Regions from separate parts of the Bifidobacterium pseudocatenulatum DSM 20438 genome, predicted to be linked through region 1. Evidence: riboswitches for the same ligand, from Rfam matches in the RefSeq annotation. Region 1 holds a riboswitch; each other region holds the start of a gene.
What was found. Region 1 has a riboswitch for thiamine pyrophosphate ahead of BBPC_RS05405 (ECF transporter S component). Riboswitches for the same ligand answer to the same signal wherever they lie in the genome.
Positions count from the first base shown of each region.

Region 1 (6,355 bases):
GTTCGTTGATTGACTTCTCGCGTGACTCCGCCAAAGAAGCGATTATCTCCCGCGGTGGAAGAGCCTCAGGATCCGTCAGCAAGAAAACCGATTGGGTGGTCATTGGCGAAAACGCCGGTGCCAAAGCCGCCAAAGCAGAGGAATTAGGCGTTCCCATGCTAAACGAGGACCAGTTCAAAATACTGCTGGAAAATGGAACGGTGTGATACCGGCACGTCAAACTGGCAACGTAATCGCAAGAAAGCTCTGGCATGCCGCGTCTCCAGACGCTAGTCTGGTACGCGGCTAAAGGAGGAACCATGACCGACGAGCGCACCATCGAAGCGCGCATCTATGAGCGACTCAGCAAAGTAATCGACCCGGAACTGGGTCGATCTGTGACTGATCTGGGCATGATCGCAGCCATCGATGCGATACCGGTGGAAGGTAAGGCGAACACCTATGAGGTTCGTGTGGAGGTCGAACTGACGGTAGAAGGCTGCCCATTATCGCAGACCATCACCAACCAGATCAACGGAGCGGTGGCATCCTACCCGGATGCAACGCTGCTGCCGCGCATCGAAGTCGGATCTATGAGCCAAGACAAGCTCACCCAACTCGTTGCCGGTCTCAAAGCCGAGCGCAAGCAGAATCCCTTCAACAAGCCGGGCATCAAAACCCGTATTTTCGCCATAGCATCCGGCAAGGGCGGTGTCGGCAAATCGTCCGTCACCGCGAATCTTGCCGCCACTTTCGCGGCGCTCGGTTATGATACGGCTGCCATTGATGCCGACATCTATGGATTCTCGCTGCCGCGACTGTTCGGCGTGCACGCGCAACCCACCAATCTGAATGGCATGCTCATGCCCGTCACCGCTTGGGGAACGAAATTGATTTCCATCGGCATGTTTGCGGGCGCCGATCGCGCGATCCTTTGGAGAGGGCCGAGACTGCAGCGTTCGCTCGAACAGTTCCTTTCAGACGTGTGGTGGGGTGAGCCCGACGTGCTTCTGCTTGACTTGGCTCCAGGCACCGGCGATATGGCGATTTCCGTGGCCCAGGCCTTGCCGAACGCGGAACTGGTGGTGGTCACCACGCCGCAGCCATCCGCATCCGACATCGCGGTCCGCTCCGGCCTGGTGACGCTGCAGGTGCCGATGAAAGTGCGTGGTGTTGTGGAAAACATGAGCTATTACGAGCACAAGGGTGAACGTCTGCGGATTTTCGGCGAAGGCGGCGGCGCGCGCGTGTCGGAACAGCTGACCGAAAGCCTCGGTTATGACGTTCCTTTGCTAGCTCAGCTTCCGTTGGAACCGGAATTGAGGGAGACTGGTGAGGCCGGACGTCCGGCCGTGCTGAATGAGGATGGCTCATTACGTGCCGACGATATTGGCGAGACATTCAGGAACCTAGCTGAATCGTTGATGCGCAGGCCCCTGTAAAACTCTATGGAACCGTGTTCCCGTACTGCATTCAGTATGGGAGGGAAACCCGCGAAGACAGGCCATTGCAAAAAACCGAGCGTATTCCATACCGGAAACGAAGCGAAAATGAAACGGCCCTTGTGAAAATCTTGTGCCTTGTGTAGTATCAAGCGCAGACACGGGGGCCGTATGGCTGAGAGGAAGCAAACGCTTCGACCGTATGAACGTATACCGGGTAATGCCGGCGCACGGACGTCTCTCCATTCCCGTGCCTTGTCAAAGAGAGAAAGGCACATATCCTATGATTGAAGAAAAGCAGTCTTCCGTAGTGCGCAAGCACAACAACAAGTGGCGTGTAGTCGATATTGTCGTGGCTGCCATCATTGCCGTTGCGTCCGGTGTGATCTTCTGGGGCTGGGACATTGTCTGTACCGCACCACTGGCTCTCTTCGGAGCGGTGACCCCTGGTTTTGAAGGATTGCTTAACGCCTTTTGGCTGTTCGCAGGTCCTTTGGCGGCCATTATCGTGCGCAAACCTGGTGCCGCGTTGTTCGCGGAAACCCTTGCCGCCGCGCTTGAGCTCACCATGGGCAACCAGTGGGGTGTCGGCGGCTCACTGATCGTCGGCATCATGCAGGGCTTTGGCGCGGAAATCGGCTTCGCAGTCTTTGCCTACAGGAAGTGGGACCTGCTGTCCACCACCATTGCCGGCGCCTTCGCAGGTATAGGCTGCGGTCTGTACTACTGGATCACCAACCCGGCCTGGAGCACGGTGCGTGCCAGTATCTACCTAGGCACCTCCATCATTTCCGGTGCAGTGCTCGCCGGGATGGTGATGTATTTCCTACAGGTGGCCATCGCCAAAACCGGCGTGCTTGACCGTTTCGAATCCGGCCGCACGCAGGAACTGGTCTGACGATTCGTTTGTGAAGTCCCGTATCGCATTCACGGTGAGTGGATACGGGACTTCTTTGATGCGTGTTCGCCTTGCGAATGTCAAATGCAAAAGGAATGAAAGAACGATTCATGGGTACTGATGCAGGAAAACCGTTTTCCGCAGCCGGGGTGGTCGCGCGCGATTGGGGATGGCGGCATGCCTCACGTAAGGATTTTGCGTTAAGGCATGTGGATTTCACCATACAGCCGGGGGAGCGCGTGTTGCTGTTGGGCGCTTCCGGTGCCGGAAAATCGACGTTGATGGCCGGTCTTGCCGGCGTGCTCGGCGGTGATGATGAAGGCGAACTCGAGGGTGAGCTGCTGATTGACGGAACGGATGCCCGTCATTCGCGTGGGCGCTCAGGATTGGTATTGCAGGATCCCGATGCGCAGACGATTCTGGAACGTGTGGGAGATGATACTGCTTTTGGTTGTGAAAATCTGAATCTGCCAAAAAATGAGATTTGGAGCAGGGTCCGTTCATCACTCGACATTGTTGGACTTGGCTATATGAAACTCGATCGTTCCACACGCAGGCTTTCTGGCGGGCAGCGTCAACGTCTGGCTTTGGCTGGTGTACTCGCCATGCATCCCGGGCTGCTGTTGCTTGACGAGCCGACCGCCAACCTTGATCCGGAAGGCGTCAAGGAAGTGCATGATGCGGTACGTGGTGTGCTTGACCGAACCCATGAAACCTTGGTGGTGGTGGAGCATCATATCGACGTATGGCTTGATTTGGTGGATCGTGTCATTGTGCTTGGTAAGCCGGAATCCGATTCGCATGTCAGCGGAGTCATCGCCGACGGCACTCCGGAAGAAGTGTTTGGCAGCATGGCGCCGGTATTGACAAAAGGTGGTGCCTGGGTTCCGGGGCGCACCGTCGAAAGCCATATTCCCGAATCCAATCAATCGTCGGGAAATGTTGTTCTGCGAACCGAGGATCTCAGCTTCGGACGTGAATTCGCTCTTGGCGAGCGTGTGAACCTCGCGTTCCATGCCGGCGAGATTACCGCCCTGACCGGCAAAAACGGCGTGGGAAAATCCACGCTCGCTTTGACTTTGGCTGGCTTGCTCAAGCCGATTTCCGGTCGGGTAAGTATGGATGAAAGCATGGTTCCCGCACATAGGGAGAACAACGTCTTCACATGGAAAAGCAGGGATCTTCTTGGGCGAATCGGCATGGTGTTCCAAGAGCCGGAACACCAGTTCGTCACGTCCAGCGTGCGCGACGAAGTGGCAGTCGGTCCTAAATCCATGGGGAAAACCGATGACGAGGCCTACGCCATCGCCGATATGATGCTAGAACGGCTGAATCTCAAGCGGTTCGCCCCAGCCAATCCATTCACGTTATCCGGCGGCGAGAAGCGTCGCCTTTCCGTGGCGTCCATGCTTGCCGCGGCGCCGAAGGTGTTGGTGATGGACGAGCCGACATTCGGTCAGGATTTCACCACATGGACGGAAATGGTCAGGCTGATAGCGGGCGCGCGCGACGCGGGCTGTTCCGTCATCATGGTCACTCATGACGAGCCGTTGATCGAAGCGCTGGGTGCGCGTCGCATTCTCGTAAGCGAGGGGGAGTGAGATGGAACAGTTGAAAACTATCAGCGTGGTGCCGCATAGGGAACGTCATGATGACGCCAAGCCGGCGTCGCCGTCATGGTTTGTAGCGAAGATTAATCCGGTCAGTCGTTTCATCGGTGCGCTGATATTGTGCATTCCCATGTTCGTGACGTTGGATGTGGTTTCCGCATCGGTGGCGTTTGCGTTGGAGATGCTGCTGCTCTGGATTGGAGGCGTCGCTCCATGGACGGTGCTTCGTAAAACCTGGCCGGTATGGGTCGCAGCTTCGGGAAGCTTCATTTCCGTGTCATTGTATGGCAAAACCTCCGGTGCCGTGCTGGTCAATCTTGGTAATGTCATTGTGGTCTCGCAGGGATCGTTGTATTTGGCGGTGGCCACGTTCCTACGTGTGGCGGCCATTGCCGTTCCCGGCGTGATCCTCGCGCTTGGCCTTGACCCGACCGATCTGGCCGATGGTTTGGTGCAGATTCTGCATTTGCCGTCACGATTCGTATATGGCGGTTTGGCTGGCATGCGCATGTTCACGTTGCTGCAGGATGATTGGCGTGCGCTTGGGCAATCCCGCCGCTCTCGTGGACTAGGCGACGGTAGCGCCATCAAGCGCGTATTTTCCCAAGCGTTCAGCCTATTGGTTGTGTCGATTCGACGCGGCACGAAGCTTGCCACCGCCATGGAGGCGCGTGCTTTCGGATCGGATGCTCCACGTAGTCAGGCCCGGGAATCACGTTTGAACGCCGTCGACTGGCTGTTTTATGCGATTTGTGTGGCAGTGCCAGTGATTGCGTTGTCTTGCGCTTATTTCACCGGTTACTGGCATTGGGCTTTTACCGGCACTGGCAATTAATCGGAGCAGGGCTGCGCAGTACGAGGTTTGTTGAATGCGCGGCGGATTTGCGAAGGGCGTTTCATTCGTTGTATGGAATGGAACGCCCTTCGCATTTGCCCGTTGTTTTTCTCAAAAGATATGTGATATCCGCTACTTGGCAAGCTTGTCAAGCAGCAGCGCTTCGGTGATCACATTGTTTTTCAGGCTGGGAAGACTGATGGATTCGTTCGGGCTGTGCGCGTTGGCCTTCGGATCCTCGGGACCGGTGACCAGTACCTGCGCGTCCGGGAAAATACGCTGCAATTCCGGAATGAACGGAATCGAGCCACCTTCGCCCTTATTGACCGGAGCCACGCCAAACGCCTCTTCCATGGCGTCCATGGCGTCTTTGGTAGCCTCGGCATTTGGATCCATGGCCCAACCCATGCCATTATCAAGCTTGTCGACCCACACTTCGGCGCCAAACGGAGCATGCTCGACCATGAACCTGGCAAGTGCTTCCTGAGCCTCTTCCGGACGCTGGTTTGGAGCGGTGCGCAGGCTGAGACGGAACGTCGTTTCAGGGGAGATCACGTTGAACGATCCCTCCACTGGATGAGCATCGAAGCCGATGACGGTCACGCTCGGCTTGGTCCACAGACGTGCGGCCAAAGAACCGGTGCCGGCCAGACGGTAGGAATCGACGATGCCGGCGTCCGTACGCACGGTTGCCTCATCCATATCTCGCTGCAGTCCGCCGATTGGATCTTCTGAGGCGACGCCCGGTACCACCAAATCGCCATGCTCGTCATACATGGAAGCGATCAGCATGGAGGCAAGCGTGTTCGCATCGAGGATCGGTCCGCCGTACTGACCGGAGTGCACCGGATGATGCAGCGCCTTGACGTGCACGTCAATATCGGTATTGCCTCGCAGCGACGTGGTGAGCGAGGGGATTTCAGCGGACCAATTGCCCGAGTCGGCGACGATGATCACATCGGAATCGAATTCGTCCTTATGCTCCTCGATGAAGGGAATGAAGCTTGGCGATCCCATTTCCTCTTCGCCTTCGATGAAGACTTTGATATTGACCTTCAAATCGTCGCCGAGCGCCTGCAATGCGCCGGAATGAATGGCGATTCCGCCGCCATCGTCGGCCGAGCCGCGCCCGTACAGGCGGGTGTCGATTACAGTGCCGACGAACGGGTCGGTGTTCCATGCGCTGGCGTCGGGTACCGGCTGTACATCGTGATGCGCGTACAGAAGCACGGTCGGCGCATCCTCATCGACAATCTTCGAACCAATGACTTCCCAAGCGCCCGGGGTGCCATTAGGATTGTGGGACTGCACCACTTGGGCGTTTACGCCGACCTTGCTGAGCTCTTCGGCCACAAATTCGGCGGATCGTTTCATATGATCCGCGGTGATGCCTTTTGCCGAAATGGACTGTAATGCGATTTTCTTGTTAAGCACGTTGACGATGCGGTCAAAATCCGCTTCGACTCGTGATCGAACTTCTTCGACAGGTAAAGCTGCCATATTGCTCCTTACAAAGACGCGCTGCCATACAACAACGCAGCGTGATCATATGCGTGTAACGAATGACCATTGTATCGGTCTCAATCGGCAC
Region 1 is NZ_AP012330.1:1,277,059-1,283,413, reverse strand. It holds gene ligA (NAD-dependent DNA ligase LigA) at 1-206, shown strand, start outside; gene BBPC_RS05410 (Mrp/NBP35 family ATP-binding protein) at 300-1,421, shown strand; TPP riboswitch at 1,572-1,674, shown strand; gene BBPC_RS05405 (ECF transporter S component) at 1,705-2,319, shown strand; gene BBPC_RS05400 (ABC transporter ATP-binding protein) at 2,415-3,920, shown strand; gene BBPC_RS05395 (energy-coupling factor transporter transmembrane component T family protein) at 3,922-4,764, shown strand; gene BBPC_RS05390 (dipeptidase) at 4,897-6,264, opposite strand.

Region 2 (6,355 bases), 300 kb from region 1:
TCCACGTTGCACACCAATGATGCTCCGAGTGCGGTGACGCGTTTGACGGAAATGGGCGTGGAACCGTTTTTGGTGAGCTCGTCGCTGGCTGCGGTGATGGCGCAGCGTCTGGCGAGGCGCCTGTGCAAGAAATGCCGGAAAGCCGATACGGCCACTCCCGTGGAGTTGAAGATGATGGGTGTGCCATATACGCCCGGCTCTCCGTTGCCGACCGTGTACCGTGCGATGGGTTGCCGTGAATGTTCCAACACCGGATATCACGGGCGTGTGGCCATTCAGCAGGTAATGGGCGTGGACACGCAGATGGAGGATTTGATCGCGCGTGGCGCCACGTCGCTGGAAATCGAGCAGGCGGCCAAGTCGAAAGGCATGACGTCGCTTCGTGAGGATGGCTGGCAGAAGGTTCTGCAAGGCATTACTTCCGTGGATGAAGTGCTTCGCGTGACCGTGTAGTTGTGTAATCGTGTGACCGCGTTTTCAACATATGTAAAGGACAATGATGACCGATATTGAACAGCAACCCGAGCTGAAAACCGAAATGAACACCGCGACGGATCCCGATGCGCAGCCGACTTGGGATGCGAACACCGATTTGTCTGGTTTGAAAGGTGTGACCATTCCCAGTACCGCTCCTTCATTCAACGAGGATCCGCGTAGGGGACGCCATTGGTCGCCCGACAATGCGATTCAGGCTGACGATGACAGTTTGCGCAGTATTTTCGCGTCGCTTGACGCCATGCCCGCGTTGCGGCATGGTTCCGGTACCGTTCCCGACCCCATGTCTAAGGCCGCGGTCGAGCAACAGCCGGCGGCCGAGCCTCAACAGAGCGCACAGCGGCAGTCTATGCAACAGTCAGCTGCCCCGCAAGCCGTTGCATCACAATCTGTAGCGGAACCGCAGCCCGCTCCGACACGGCCTGCGGAAACACCGCTCATTGCAGAACAACAGGAACTCTCCTACGACACCGCTTTTCCGGAAACCCCGGAAAACGAAGCCGTGGATCAGCAGAATCTGCAATTCGACGATGACGTGACGGAAGTCACCCCTGCATTCGAGTATCATGGACCGATCCAGCAAATCGACGGCGATCCGCCATCATTCATTCCAGGCGGCACGCCGTTCGCGCAACAGCCGGACGACTATGCGGCGTACGAGGAGAACGCGCAGACCATGCAGCCTTCCGCCATCAACCATATTGCGCAGCCTACGCCCGCTGCCAGACCGCAACCCAATATGAACAACAGGCTAATCGTGGATTTCATAGTGCCCGAAACCAATGATTCCGACGAGGACGCTGTTCCCGGACAACGCAGAATCAAAGCGCACCAGGTCAAAGAAACATTGCATGCCGAACATCCCGATGCGGATCCGGAATTCGTGGCTGCCATATGCCAGCTGGTGGAATTGAACGCGTCCGATCTTCATCTGGTGGTCAACGATCCGCCAATGCTGCGCGTGGATGGCAAGCTGCGCCCCGCCAAAGGGCTGAGCGTGTGGAACAAGGACCGCACGTATGAAGCCATCAAAGTGATGACCAACGAGCTGGAGATGGAACGGTTCAAAGACGATTTGGAACTTGATATTTCATTCTCCATCGGCGATCTGCTGCGATTCCGCGTCAACGTATACCGCGACCGTTTGGGCGTGTGCGCGGCATTACGAACCATTCCCACGGAAATCAAAACCGCGCAGGAGCTTGGTCTCGACCCGCATATCGCCGATCTGGCGTTACTGCCGCGTGGACTCGTGCTCGTATGCGGTCCGACCGGCTCCGGCAAATCCACCACGCTCGCCGCGATTGTCGACAGAGCGAATGCCGAACGCGCCGACCATATCATCACCATTGAAGACCCGATCGAATTCGTGCATCAACACAAGCGTTGCGTGATGAGCCAGCGTGAAGTGGGAACCGACACCAAAAGTTTCGCGGAAGCGCTTAAACGCGCGCTTCGTGAAGATCCCGACATTATCGAAGTGGGCGAGCTTCGAGACCTCGAAACCATTTCCACCGCGTTGACCGCCGTGGAAACCGGCCACTTGGTGTTCGCCACCCTGCACACGCAGGACGCCGGTTCGACCGTGGACCGTCTGATCGACGTGTACCCGGAAAATCAGCAGCAGCAGATTCGCGTGCAGGTGGCCTCCACTCTGCGCGCGGTGGTCGTGCAAACCCTGATTCCACGTGCCAGCGGGCATGGCCGCGCTCCTGCCACCGAAGTGATGATCAACACTCCGGCCGTGGCCGCGTTGATTCGCGGAGGCAAGGCGCATCAGATTCGTACCGTGCTGCAATCCGGCGAAAAGGAAGGCATGCATACGCTTGACCAAGATCTGGCGAGACTCGTCAACAAGGGCGTCATCACCTTCGAAGACGCTCTTGCCAAGGTGCAGGTCCTCGAGGAATTCGAAAAACTCTGCGGCGCCCGCTCCTCCTTCTAACCTCGCCGTACCCATACACCATCTTTACACCTATCATGAGCAACACAGCAGAAACACCAACCATCATCCAGCCCGACGTTTCGGCGAACCGCGTGACGAACCTTCGAAAAAGACTCTTCACCTGGTTCGCCGAACAACGGCTGCACTGCATTGTCTTCATCGCCTACGTGACAGTGACCGTCACCGTGTCGTGTTTTCACGAACCATGGTTTGATGAGGCGCAAGCTTGGCTGATCGCACGTGATTGCTCATGGAAGGAACTGCTTACCGTACGCACCCATTACGAAGGACACCCACCTCTTTGGTGGATGCTGCTTGCCATTCCCGCCAAACTTGGCATGCCTTACGAAATAGGATTGAAATCCCTCAATCTTATGTGCGCCGCGCTGATGATCTGGCTTTTGGAATTCAAAACGAAACTACCAGAATTACTAAAGGTAATACTGCCATTTTCCTATTTTCTTTGCTACCAGTATGGCGTAACTTCCAGACCATATGCGCTTATGATCGCCGCAATGCTGCTCATAGCCATCAATTGGAACAACCGCAACACCAAGCCATGGCCAGTCATACTCAGCATGATGCTGCTATGCGCCACGAGCTCTTACGGATTGGCAATCGCCGGCATGCTTGCCTTGAATTGGACGATTCAATTTCTCTGCGGCGAACGCTCGCTTATAAAAAACAAGCAGCGTTTCGCGGGACTTGTTCTGCTACTGGTATTCGCCATTATACTGCTCCTCAACGTACTCCCCGCACCCGGCACATACCACGGTGACTTTGACATACATGGCACTGCAACAACATCACCCGCATGGGTTTCCGTATTCAACACCTGGCTGGTAATGCCTTCCGAGACGTTGTTCACTTCAACCCTGTCGGATGGCAATATGCAGTTCATCGCTCTCACGCCAAGCGAGCTGTTTATGCCGTGCGTAATGTCATGCCTGATGTGGTGTTTTCTTATTCAGATTTGCCTACGCCGGAAAACCGCATCATTGCTGCTCACCACATACTTGGGTATAAGCGTTGCGTTCACCGCGCATCTTTCCATGCATCATGCGGGAATCATCTTGGGATTCTTCATCGCCATTCTCGCCATCGATTGCGATATCGAAAAAATCAATTCCAACGATTGGCCTCAGTGGATCCGTAATCTCAACAACCGTGTTATGACTCTTCTTGGACCGAAGAAAACGGAACGGTATCTCCGTTTCTTCAAAATCCTCGGTCTTATCTTCATGCTTGTCAGCGTGTATTGGACGGCAAGCGCCAGTATTTGCGATATTCGGTACGACTATTCGTCTTCCCGGGCGGTAGCGTCTTTTATCAAAACCAACCATTTGGAGCAATACCGTTGGATGGCAGGCTGGACACGCGTCAGCAAGAACGACACCGCTTCCAATCCAGAAATCAACAAAATCATCGACAAAGGCGGATATTGCGGCGGCACCGACTGCATCGACTACACTTCTTGGTACGGCAGCACCCTTATCGATTCAGCCCCTTACTTCGACCATACGCTTCTTGCCAATGCATACAAGGGACGAAGCTATTCGTCGTGGGAATGGTGCGTTGACCCCTATGCGGGAAAGAAAGACATCGAAACATGGAAATCGTGGGGCGAACCCGAATTCTACGACACTCTGTATCAGCCATTTTTCTTCTCCGACCTTGGTTACGACAGAAACCATTACACGAAAATCAAAATCGCCGAAACCAAGACACCTTGGAAAAGCACATGGTCGGAAGGCGCCTGCGAAATTTACGTGCGCAACGACATTTACGAGAACGTATTGCATTCGCCCGATCCTGGAATCGACTGGCCCGACGGCGCAACGCGCAGATAACAAGTGGACCGGCATCCAACTGGAACGTGTCGATTGTTCGTTTATGCAAAACGTGCCACTGTCAGCACCTTTGTATAGGTTAGATATGTTATGTACATGCAGGGGGGCTTCCGGCGAAAGCGGAAGCTGAGATAGGCAAATGCCTGACCCTTTGAACCTGTTGGTTAGGACCAACGTAGGGAGCAGACAATGGGCGATGACTCATATGCAGCTGCATTGCGTGAACAGATTGCGCAGGCAGTAAACGACGTACGCGAAACCACACCTTTGGCACAGTCGTTCACCAATTTCGTAACGATGAATCTTGTGGCCAACGCGCAGCTGGCCGCCGGCGGCACCGCAGCCATGAGCTTCCTGCCTGACGACGTGATCGACACCGCGGAAATCGCCGGATCGAACTACATCAATGTGGGCACACTCCTGCCGTTCTTCAAGGACGCGCTACCGGAAATCGCCTACAAACTGCACAAGAACGGCAAGACGTGGGTACTTGATCCGGTCGCCGCGGGCATCGGCAAAACCCGTACCGCCATTCTCGAATCGTTCCGCACATACCCGCCGACCATTGTGCGCGGCAATGCGAGCGAAATCATCGCGCTCGATGCGATGTGGGGTTTGGCACAGCATGATTCCACCGTTCCCGGCACTCGCCCGGCAGGCGTGGAAGCCGTCGACGAAGTCGATTCCGCCGTTGACGCGGCCAAACGAGTGGCTCGTCATCTTGCGAAATACTCCCCTGTTGGAGCCGGCGCGGTGGCCGTTTCCGGAGCAGTCGATCTGGTGACTGACGGCGAGCGCGTGTTCCGTTTGCCCGGCGGCAGCGCGATGATGACGAAGATCACCGGCGCCGGCTGTTCGCTCGGCGGCGTTACCGCAACGTATCTGGCCGTGGCCGAACCGCTTGTCGCCGCGATTTCGGCATCATTGCTGTATAACAGGGCTTCCGAAATCGCCGAAGCGAAATCGTCCGGTCCCGGATCTTTCCAAGTGGCGCTGCTTGACGCGCTTTGGAACGTCACCGCCGAGGAAGTCGCCGCTTCCGAAATCATCATCGACTAGGCTTTGCCGAACCCTGCATGGTATTCGGCATATCATGCGGGGTTCGGCAATTGCGTATATGGAAAATATGGACGATTGCCGGTTCACATTGTAGGTTTTCTGAATCACTTACCGAGAAGGGTTGATTATATGAACAATTATTCATATGCATCGATGCGCGATACATTCGATATGAGCGCCTACTTTGTGGTCGGCCCGCAGGATTGCAAGAGCCGTACTATTACCGGTGTGATTGAGGATGCGTTGCGCGGGGGTGCAACGTTCATCCAGCTGCGAGCCAAGAACACCGACGCGAAAGACATCACCAGCATGGCACGCGATATCGCGCAGGTTATCGAGAACAACGGCAAATCCGATTCCGTGGCGTTTGTGATCGACGATCGCGTGGATGTAGTTTGGCAGGCACGTCACAAGGGCATCAAAGTTGACGGCGTGCATATTGGGCAAACCGACTTGGAACCGCAGGAAGCCCGCGCGTTGCTTGGGGAAGATGCCATTGTGGGCTTGTCTGCCGAAACGGAAAGCCTGGTGAAGCTGATCAACGAGCTGCCTGCCGGCTGCATCGACTACATCGGGGCCGGCCCGTTGCACGTGTCCACCACCAAGCCGGAAGCTTCCGTTGGTGGCAACGATGGTTCCGGGCATACGCTCGACGAGGCGCAGATCAATGCGATCTGCGATGCGAGTGATTTTCCGGTTGTGGTCGGCGGTGGAGTGACCGCCGACGATATGGAGATGCTCGCACATTCGAAGGCGGCCGGCTGGTTTGTGGTGTCGGCCATTGCCGGCGCAAGCGATCCGGAAGAGGCGACCCGCAATATGGTTTCGCGATGGAAGGCAGTGCGCGGTGATGCAAAGCATGGGCACGTACTGCGCAAATAGCAATCACGGATCACGAATATTTCAGAACTTCGCATCATAAGCAAGCAAAAGCAAGTAAGGAGTCATTCATGACCAGCACTTTGGCACCGGTATTGAGCATCGCGGGATCGGATTCCTCCGGTGG
Region 2 is NZ_AP012330.1:1,581,428-1,587,782, forward strand. It holds gene BBPC_RS06640 (GspE/PulE family protein) at 1-453, shown strand, start outside; gene BBPC_RS09380 (type IV pilus twitching motility protein PilT) at 500-2,440, shown strand; gene BBPC_RS06650 (hypothetical protein) at 2,476-4,290, shown strand; TPP riboswitch at 4,381-4,489, shown strand; gene BBPC_RS06655 (hydroxyethylthiazole kinase) at 4,480-5,349, shown strand; partial or broken gene BBPC_RS06660 (thiamine phosphate synthase) at 5,479-6,225, shown strand; gene thiD (bifunctional hydroxymethylpyrimidine kinase/phosphomethylpyrimidine kinase) at 6,300-6,355, shown strand, end outside.
Region 2: linked by a shared signal. The riboswitch ahead of BBPC_RS06655 (hydroxyethylthiazole kinase) and the one ahead of BBPC_RS05405 (ECF transporter S component) in region 1 are both predicted to bind thiamine pyrophosphate.

Region 3 (6,355 bases), 200 kb from region 1:
CTGTGTGACCTTCTCGCGCAGGTCAGGACGAATCGGATGGCCGGTGGTAATGATAGTGCAGTTCGGGCCGATCATGGTATGTTCGCCGATATGCACTTCACCATCATCAACTAACGTAAGGTTGAAATTGGCGTAAGCGTGCGCACTGAAATACGTGTTGCATCCCCAATTGGCATGTAACGGCGGTTCGATATAAGCGTCCTCGCCGAATTCGCCAAGCAGTTGGCGTGCGATTTCGTTGCGTTGCGTCATTTGACTGGGGCGGGTTGCATTGAAGTCGTATAGCAGTTCCATCTGTTCCTTCTGTGCTTTGATCATCTCTTCGTCATCGCAGGTGTAGATCAGTCCGGAATTCATGGTGTCAAGCACTCGTTGCGGCACAGTCATGGCAGCCTCCTTGCAGTCGTTCATGTCCGTTGCGATTATATACGAACACAACGCCACTCATGTCGTGATTCCGCATGCCTTTCGCGATTCTTTGCACAATCATCGGCCGCGCGTCTGCCAATATCGGAACGCCATGCAGTGTCATTTACCCCCATTTATTCCAGCATTGAAAACTCTGCGGATGGACGGAAGTACGTTGTCAACCAGGCGGATGGAATACGTCGTGTTTGTGGGTGGTGGGATAGCATATTGTTGGTTTTGTCGTTGTGATTGTTAATTGCAAGTCAATAGTCGAAGGAGAATCATGACATATTCCAAGAATGCGCCGTTCCGCGCCGATGTGGTCGGTTCTTATCTGCGTCCGGACGAACTCAAGCAGGCTCGTGCAGATTATGCTGCAGGTATTATTGATGCCGCTGAATTGAAAGCTGTCGAAGACAGGCTGATCACTGATCTGGTTGCCAAGCAGAAGGCCGCCGGCCTGCATGTCATCACCGATGGTGAATTCCGTCGCGGCTGGTGGCATTTCGATTTCATGTGGGGCTTCAACGGCGTGGACCATGTCGCAGCCGCCCATCGCGTTGCCTTCCATGACGAGGTCACTCCCGCCGACACTGCCACGGTGACCGGCAAGCTCGACGGACACGATCATCCGTTCGTGGAGCATTTCAAGTTCGTCAGGCAGTTTGAAGATGACAATACCGTTGCTCGCCAGACCATGCCTTCCCCAGCGCAGACCCGTTTCGTGCTTACCGGCAACAAGAACGCCTACCCGTACGACGAGTTCTACAAAGATGACGACGAGCTGACCGCGGATATCGTGGCCGCATACCGTCAGGTCATTGCCGACCTGTATGCCGCCGGCTGCCGTAACGTGCAGTTCGATGACTGCACTTGGACTCGCCTGTGCGACAAGAGCGTGCGTGAGCGTCTCGGCTGGAGCGATGAGGATGCGGCCCGCCTGCAGCAGGAGAATCTTGACGTGATCAACGCAGTGATCGCAGACCAGCCTGATGATTTGGTGATCAACACCCATATCTGCCGTGGTAATTTCCATTCCACGTGGCTGTCGTCCGGCGGTTATGCTCCGGTCGCAGCCAAGCTGTTCGGCGAAGAGAACGTGGACGCCTACTATCTGGAGTTCGACGACGACCGTTCCGGTGACTTCGCGCCACTGGCTGAGGTTTCCGGCGATAAACAGGTTGTGCTTGGCCTCGTCACCTCCAAGAGACCGGAACTTGAAGATCCGGAAGTGATTAAGGCTCGCATCTCCGAAGCGGCCCAGTATGTGCCGCTCGACCGCTTGTGCCTGTCCACCCAGTGCGGTTTTGCCTCCACTGAGGAAGGCAACAAGCTCACTGAGGAGCAGCAGTGGGCCAAGATCGCACTCGTAAGGTCCATCGCCGAAGAAGTCTGGGGCGAATAATCCAAGCCAATGCCCGGTACGACCAGCTTATGACATGGTCGTACCGGGCATTGTGTTATTCGATGATGTGAACGCGGAGCATTGGGCGAAACGTATAATACGGGACAGCAATCGTGAAATCATAACATCGCAGACAGGGAAAGCTATGAGAAAAGTGGCTTTTATTTGCATGCATAATTCATGCCGCAGCCAGATTGCCGAAGCGTTGGGAAAGCATCTACGCGGAACCGATTGTGATTTTTATTCCGCAGGTGTGGAAACCAAGCCGCAGATCAATCAGGATGCCGTACGACTCATGAAAGAGCTTTACGGCATCGACATGGAGAAAACGCAATACTCCAAGCTGATTTCGGATATTCCAAAACCTGACACCGCGATCTCCATGGGCTGCGACGTGGGATGTCCCTATATCGGCAAGGCTTTCGACGATAATTGGAATCTGCCAGATCCAACCGGGCACAACGATGAAGCTTTCATTGACGTCATCCGTCGCATCGAGGAAAACATCATGAAGCTCTAAAGGGTCTTGACCAGCATCCGTTCGAAGCCCACCAAGACCCTTCCAAAGCATTCTAGGTTAGCTTCTAGCACAATCAGCAGGCAGCTAAATTTTGCCAGCGTGATTTGGTAAGAACATTCACGTGCCCGACACGCACCTCGTGCATAAGAGGCACCGGTACCTCATCACACGTGTGATGATAGACAAAACCAACCTTCTCCTGCACCCGCTTCGACTTCAGATTGCCGTCATAATAGCCGCACCAAATCGCACTCATACCAAGATCAACAAAACCATGACGGATAACCTCCTTGGCTGCCTCCGGCATATAACCCCTCCCCCAGAAAGGCTTGCCCAGCCAGTAACCCAACTCACACTCATCATCACGATCCGTCATATCCGTATGACCATTAAGCTTTAACTCAATCGAACCAATGGGGTTATTGCTGCCGCGCTCGCAAATCGCGTAGCATTCCTTGCCATTGAGCACATGACGAATCGTATTGAGACTTTCTTCTTTCGATCGGTGTGCGGGCCAGCCCGCGATAGGCCCGATATCCGGATCTTTCGCATAGGAGTACAAGCTTTCCGCATCTGTTTCCGCCCAAGCCCTCAATGTCAGCCGTTCCGTTTCCAACATGTAGTCGACCTCTTTCACACGCAATGCATTGAACTGAAGTATAGATTAGCCTGCAAGGAGAGTTTGCTGTGAGTTGCGCGGCGGAGGCGTGACGCGGATGGAGGCGATACATGCGAAAGTGACGGCTGGCCTAACTCTCCTGTGGGCTTCGATGAAAGTTACGTCCAGTGCAGGGCGTAGATTCATAGCCAACACGTAAAGCAGGGGGGCTCCCCAACGGAGCTGAGATAGGCGAATGCCTGACCCTTTGAACCTGTTGGTTAGCACCAACGTAGGGAGCGAAGAATGAGTGTCGTAGCGCACACGCATTGCCAGCGTCAATTGGCATCCGTAAAAGTCTGCGCAGCAGATGCGTCGACCAAACAGTCTGCATCGCGCAATCATCAATCGTAATTCCATTTTCTATCCCGTATAACCGAGCATACGGGCGCGTCAGCATACCCATTGCCTGCGAAATCAAGTTTTCCCAACCCAAAACAGCATAATCAAGGGGGAATCATGAGCAATTATCCATATGCGTCGATGCGAGACAGCTTCGACCTGAGCGCCTATTTTGTGGTAGGACCACAGGATTGCAAAGGCCGACCGATCACCGACGTCATCGATGACGCATTGCGCGGGGGCGCAAGCTTCATCCAACTGCGCGTCAAAGACGCTGACGCGAAGGATCTCACCGACATGGCGCGTGATATCGCGCAAATCATCGAAGACAACAATAAGTCGGATTCCGTGGCATTCGTGATCGACGACCGTGTGGACGTGGTCTGGCAGGCCCGCAGCAAAGGCATCAAGGTTGACGGCGTGCACATCGGACAGACCGATATGGAACCGCGCGAAGCCCGTGCACTGCTTGGCGAAGATGCCATCGTGGGCTTGTCCGCCGAAACGGAAAGCCTGGTCAAACTCATCAACGAATTGCCCGACGGCTGCATCGACTATATCGGTGCGGCACCACTGCATGTTTCCGTCACCAAGCCGGAAGCGTCCGTAGGCGGCAATGACGGTTCCGGTCGCACGCTTGACGAAGAGCAGATCAACACCATTTGTTCAGCCAGTGGTTTTCCGGTAGTGGTAGGCGGTGGCGTGACCGCAGATGATATGGAGATGCTGGCGCATTCAAAGGCGGCAGGCTGGTTCGTGGTGTCCGCGATTGCAGGAGCCGATGATCCGGAAGCTGCAACCCGCAATATGGTAGCGCGCTGGAAAGCCGTACGTGGCGACACGAAGCACGGGTACGCGCCGCGCGTGAAAGCCCAGAAAACAGCGGAAATCAACACTGACAACACAGCCGACGGCGCATCCGGCGAAAAGAAGTTCACCAATGCGAAGGAAGCCAAGGCCGCCTCCAAGCTTGCCAAGCAACAGCGCGTCGACATTGCCGCACGCGATTCCAAGCAGCGAGACAAAGCACATATTCGCAAAACCACGCCGGTGCATTTCGAAAACGAATTCGGTTCCTACGATCTGCAAGTGCCGTACACTGAAATCAAACTGTCTGACACTCCTGGCGTCGGACCGAACGCACCATTCAAGGATTACAACACCGAAGGTCCGAAATGCGATCCGAAGGAGGGTCTCGCTCCCCTACGTTTGGACTGGATTCTTGACCGTGGAGACGTCGAAGAATATGAAGGACGTCGCCGCAATTTGGAAGATGACGGCAAACGCGCCATCAAACGTGGCAAGGCTTCCAAGGAATGGCGTGGTCGCCAGCATAAGCCGATGAAGGCCAAGGATCATCCGGTGACGCAAATGTGGTACGCGCGCCACAACATCATCACGCCGGAAATGCGCTATGTGGCGGAGCGCGAGCATTGCAGCGTGGAATTGGTACGCAGCGAACTGGCCGCAGGGCGTGCGGTCATGCCTTGCAATATCAACCATCCCGAAGCTGAACCCATGATCATCGGCTCGAAGTTCCTCACCAAGCTCAACGCCAATATGGGCAATTCGGCGGTCACTTCGTCTATTGACGAGGAGGTGGAGAAGCTCACGTGGGCCACCAAGTGGGGTGCCGACACTGTGATGGATCTGTCTACCGGCAACGACATTCACACCACTCGTGAATGGATTCTGCGCAACTCCCCCGTGCCGATCGGCACCGTGCCAATGTATCAGGCGCTCGAAAAGGTGGAGGATGATGCGTCCAAGCTCAGCTGGGAACTGTTCCGCGACACAGTGATCGAACAGTGCGAGCAAGGCGTGGATTACATGACGATTCACGCCGGTGTGCTGCTGCGTTTCGTGCCGTTGACGGCGAATCGTATGACGGGCATCGTTTCGCGTGGCGGTTCGATCATGGCCGAATGGTGTTTGCAGCATCATCAGGAAAGCTTCCTGTATACGCATTTCGATGAGTTGTGTGAGATCTTCGCCAAGTACGATGTCGCATTCTCACTGGGTGATGGACTTCGTCCGGGATCGCTTGCCGATGCGAACGATGCGGCACAGTTCGCCGAACTGATGACTTTGGGCGAGCTTACGCAGCGCGCATGGGAACACGACGTGCAGGTGATGATCGAAGGACCCGGCCATATTCCGTTCGACACCGTGCGCATGAACATCGAGATGGAAAAGGCGATCTGCAAGGACGCGCCGTTCTATACGCTTGGACCGCTCACCACCGACACCGCTCCCGGCTACGACCACATCACGTCGGCGATCGGCGGTGTGGAAATCGCCCGCTATGGCACTGCCATGCTGTGTTATGTGACGCCGAAGGAACATCTTGGGCTGCCAAATAAGGACGATGTGAAGCAAGGTGTGATCGCATACAAGATCGCCTGCCATGCGGCTGATATCGCCAAGCATCATCCGCATGCCATCGACCGCGACAATGCCATGAGCAAGGCACGTTTCGAATTCCGTTGGCTTGACCAGTTCAACCTGAGCTACGATCCGGACACCGCCATCGCGTTCCATGATGATACTTTGCCGGCCGAGCCTGCGAAGATGGCGCATTTCTGTTCGATGTGCGGTCCGAAGTTCTGCTCCATGGCCATCAGCCAAAACATCCGCAAAAAATTCGGTAATGCCGAAGCACAGGAGAAGCTCGTCGCCGACGCGCAAACCATCGCTGCCGGCATGCAAGAGATGAGCGAGCGCTTCCGCGAGCAGGGCGGCCATCTGTACCAGTAGACCGAACTGTAGTAGGTTGTGACGAACGGGATTGTCTGGTGTGTAGAAAGCCGGGCAATCCCTTTTTGTCGCTTATGCCGATATGGAGCACTCCGATAGGGACAACTCTTTTGCTTGTAGGCCTGACCCGTCAAGCCGGTCCGCTCCCATTGGGCGAACACCTGACCGGTTTTGTCGAGCACGGTTTGTGGGGTTTCCAACTGTGTGCGATCCTCGTCAAGCTGCAATTGGTTTTTTCACGTCCTTGATCTGCGCGATCGGCAGT
Region 3 is NZ_AP012330.1:1,073,749-1,080,103, reverse strand. It holds gene BBPC_RS04440 (sugar O-acetyltransferase) at 1-387, opposite strand, end outside; gene BBPC_RS04435 (5-methyltetrahydropteroyltriglutamate--homocysteine S-methyltransferase) at 692-1,813, shown strand; gene BBPC_RS04430 (low molecular weight phosphatase family protein) at 1,983-2,333, shown strand; gene BBPC_RS04425 (GNAT family N-acetyltransferase) at 2,407-2,952, opposite strand; TPP riboswitch at 3,145-3,247, shown strand; gene thiC (phosphomethylpyrimidine synthase ThiC) at 3,448-6,090, shown strand.
Region 3: linked by a shared signal. The riboswitch ahead of thiC (phosphomethylpyrimidine synthase ThiC) and the one ahead of BBPC_RS05405 (ECF transporter S component) in region 1 are both predicted to bind thiamine pyrophosphate.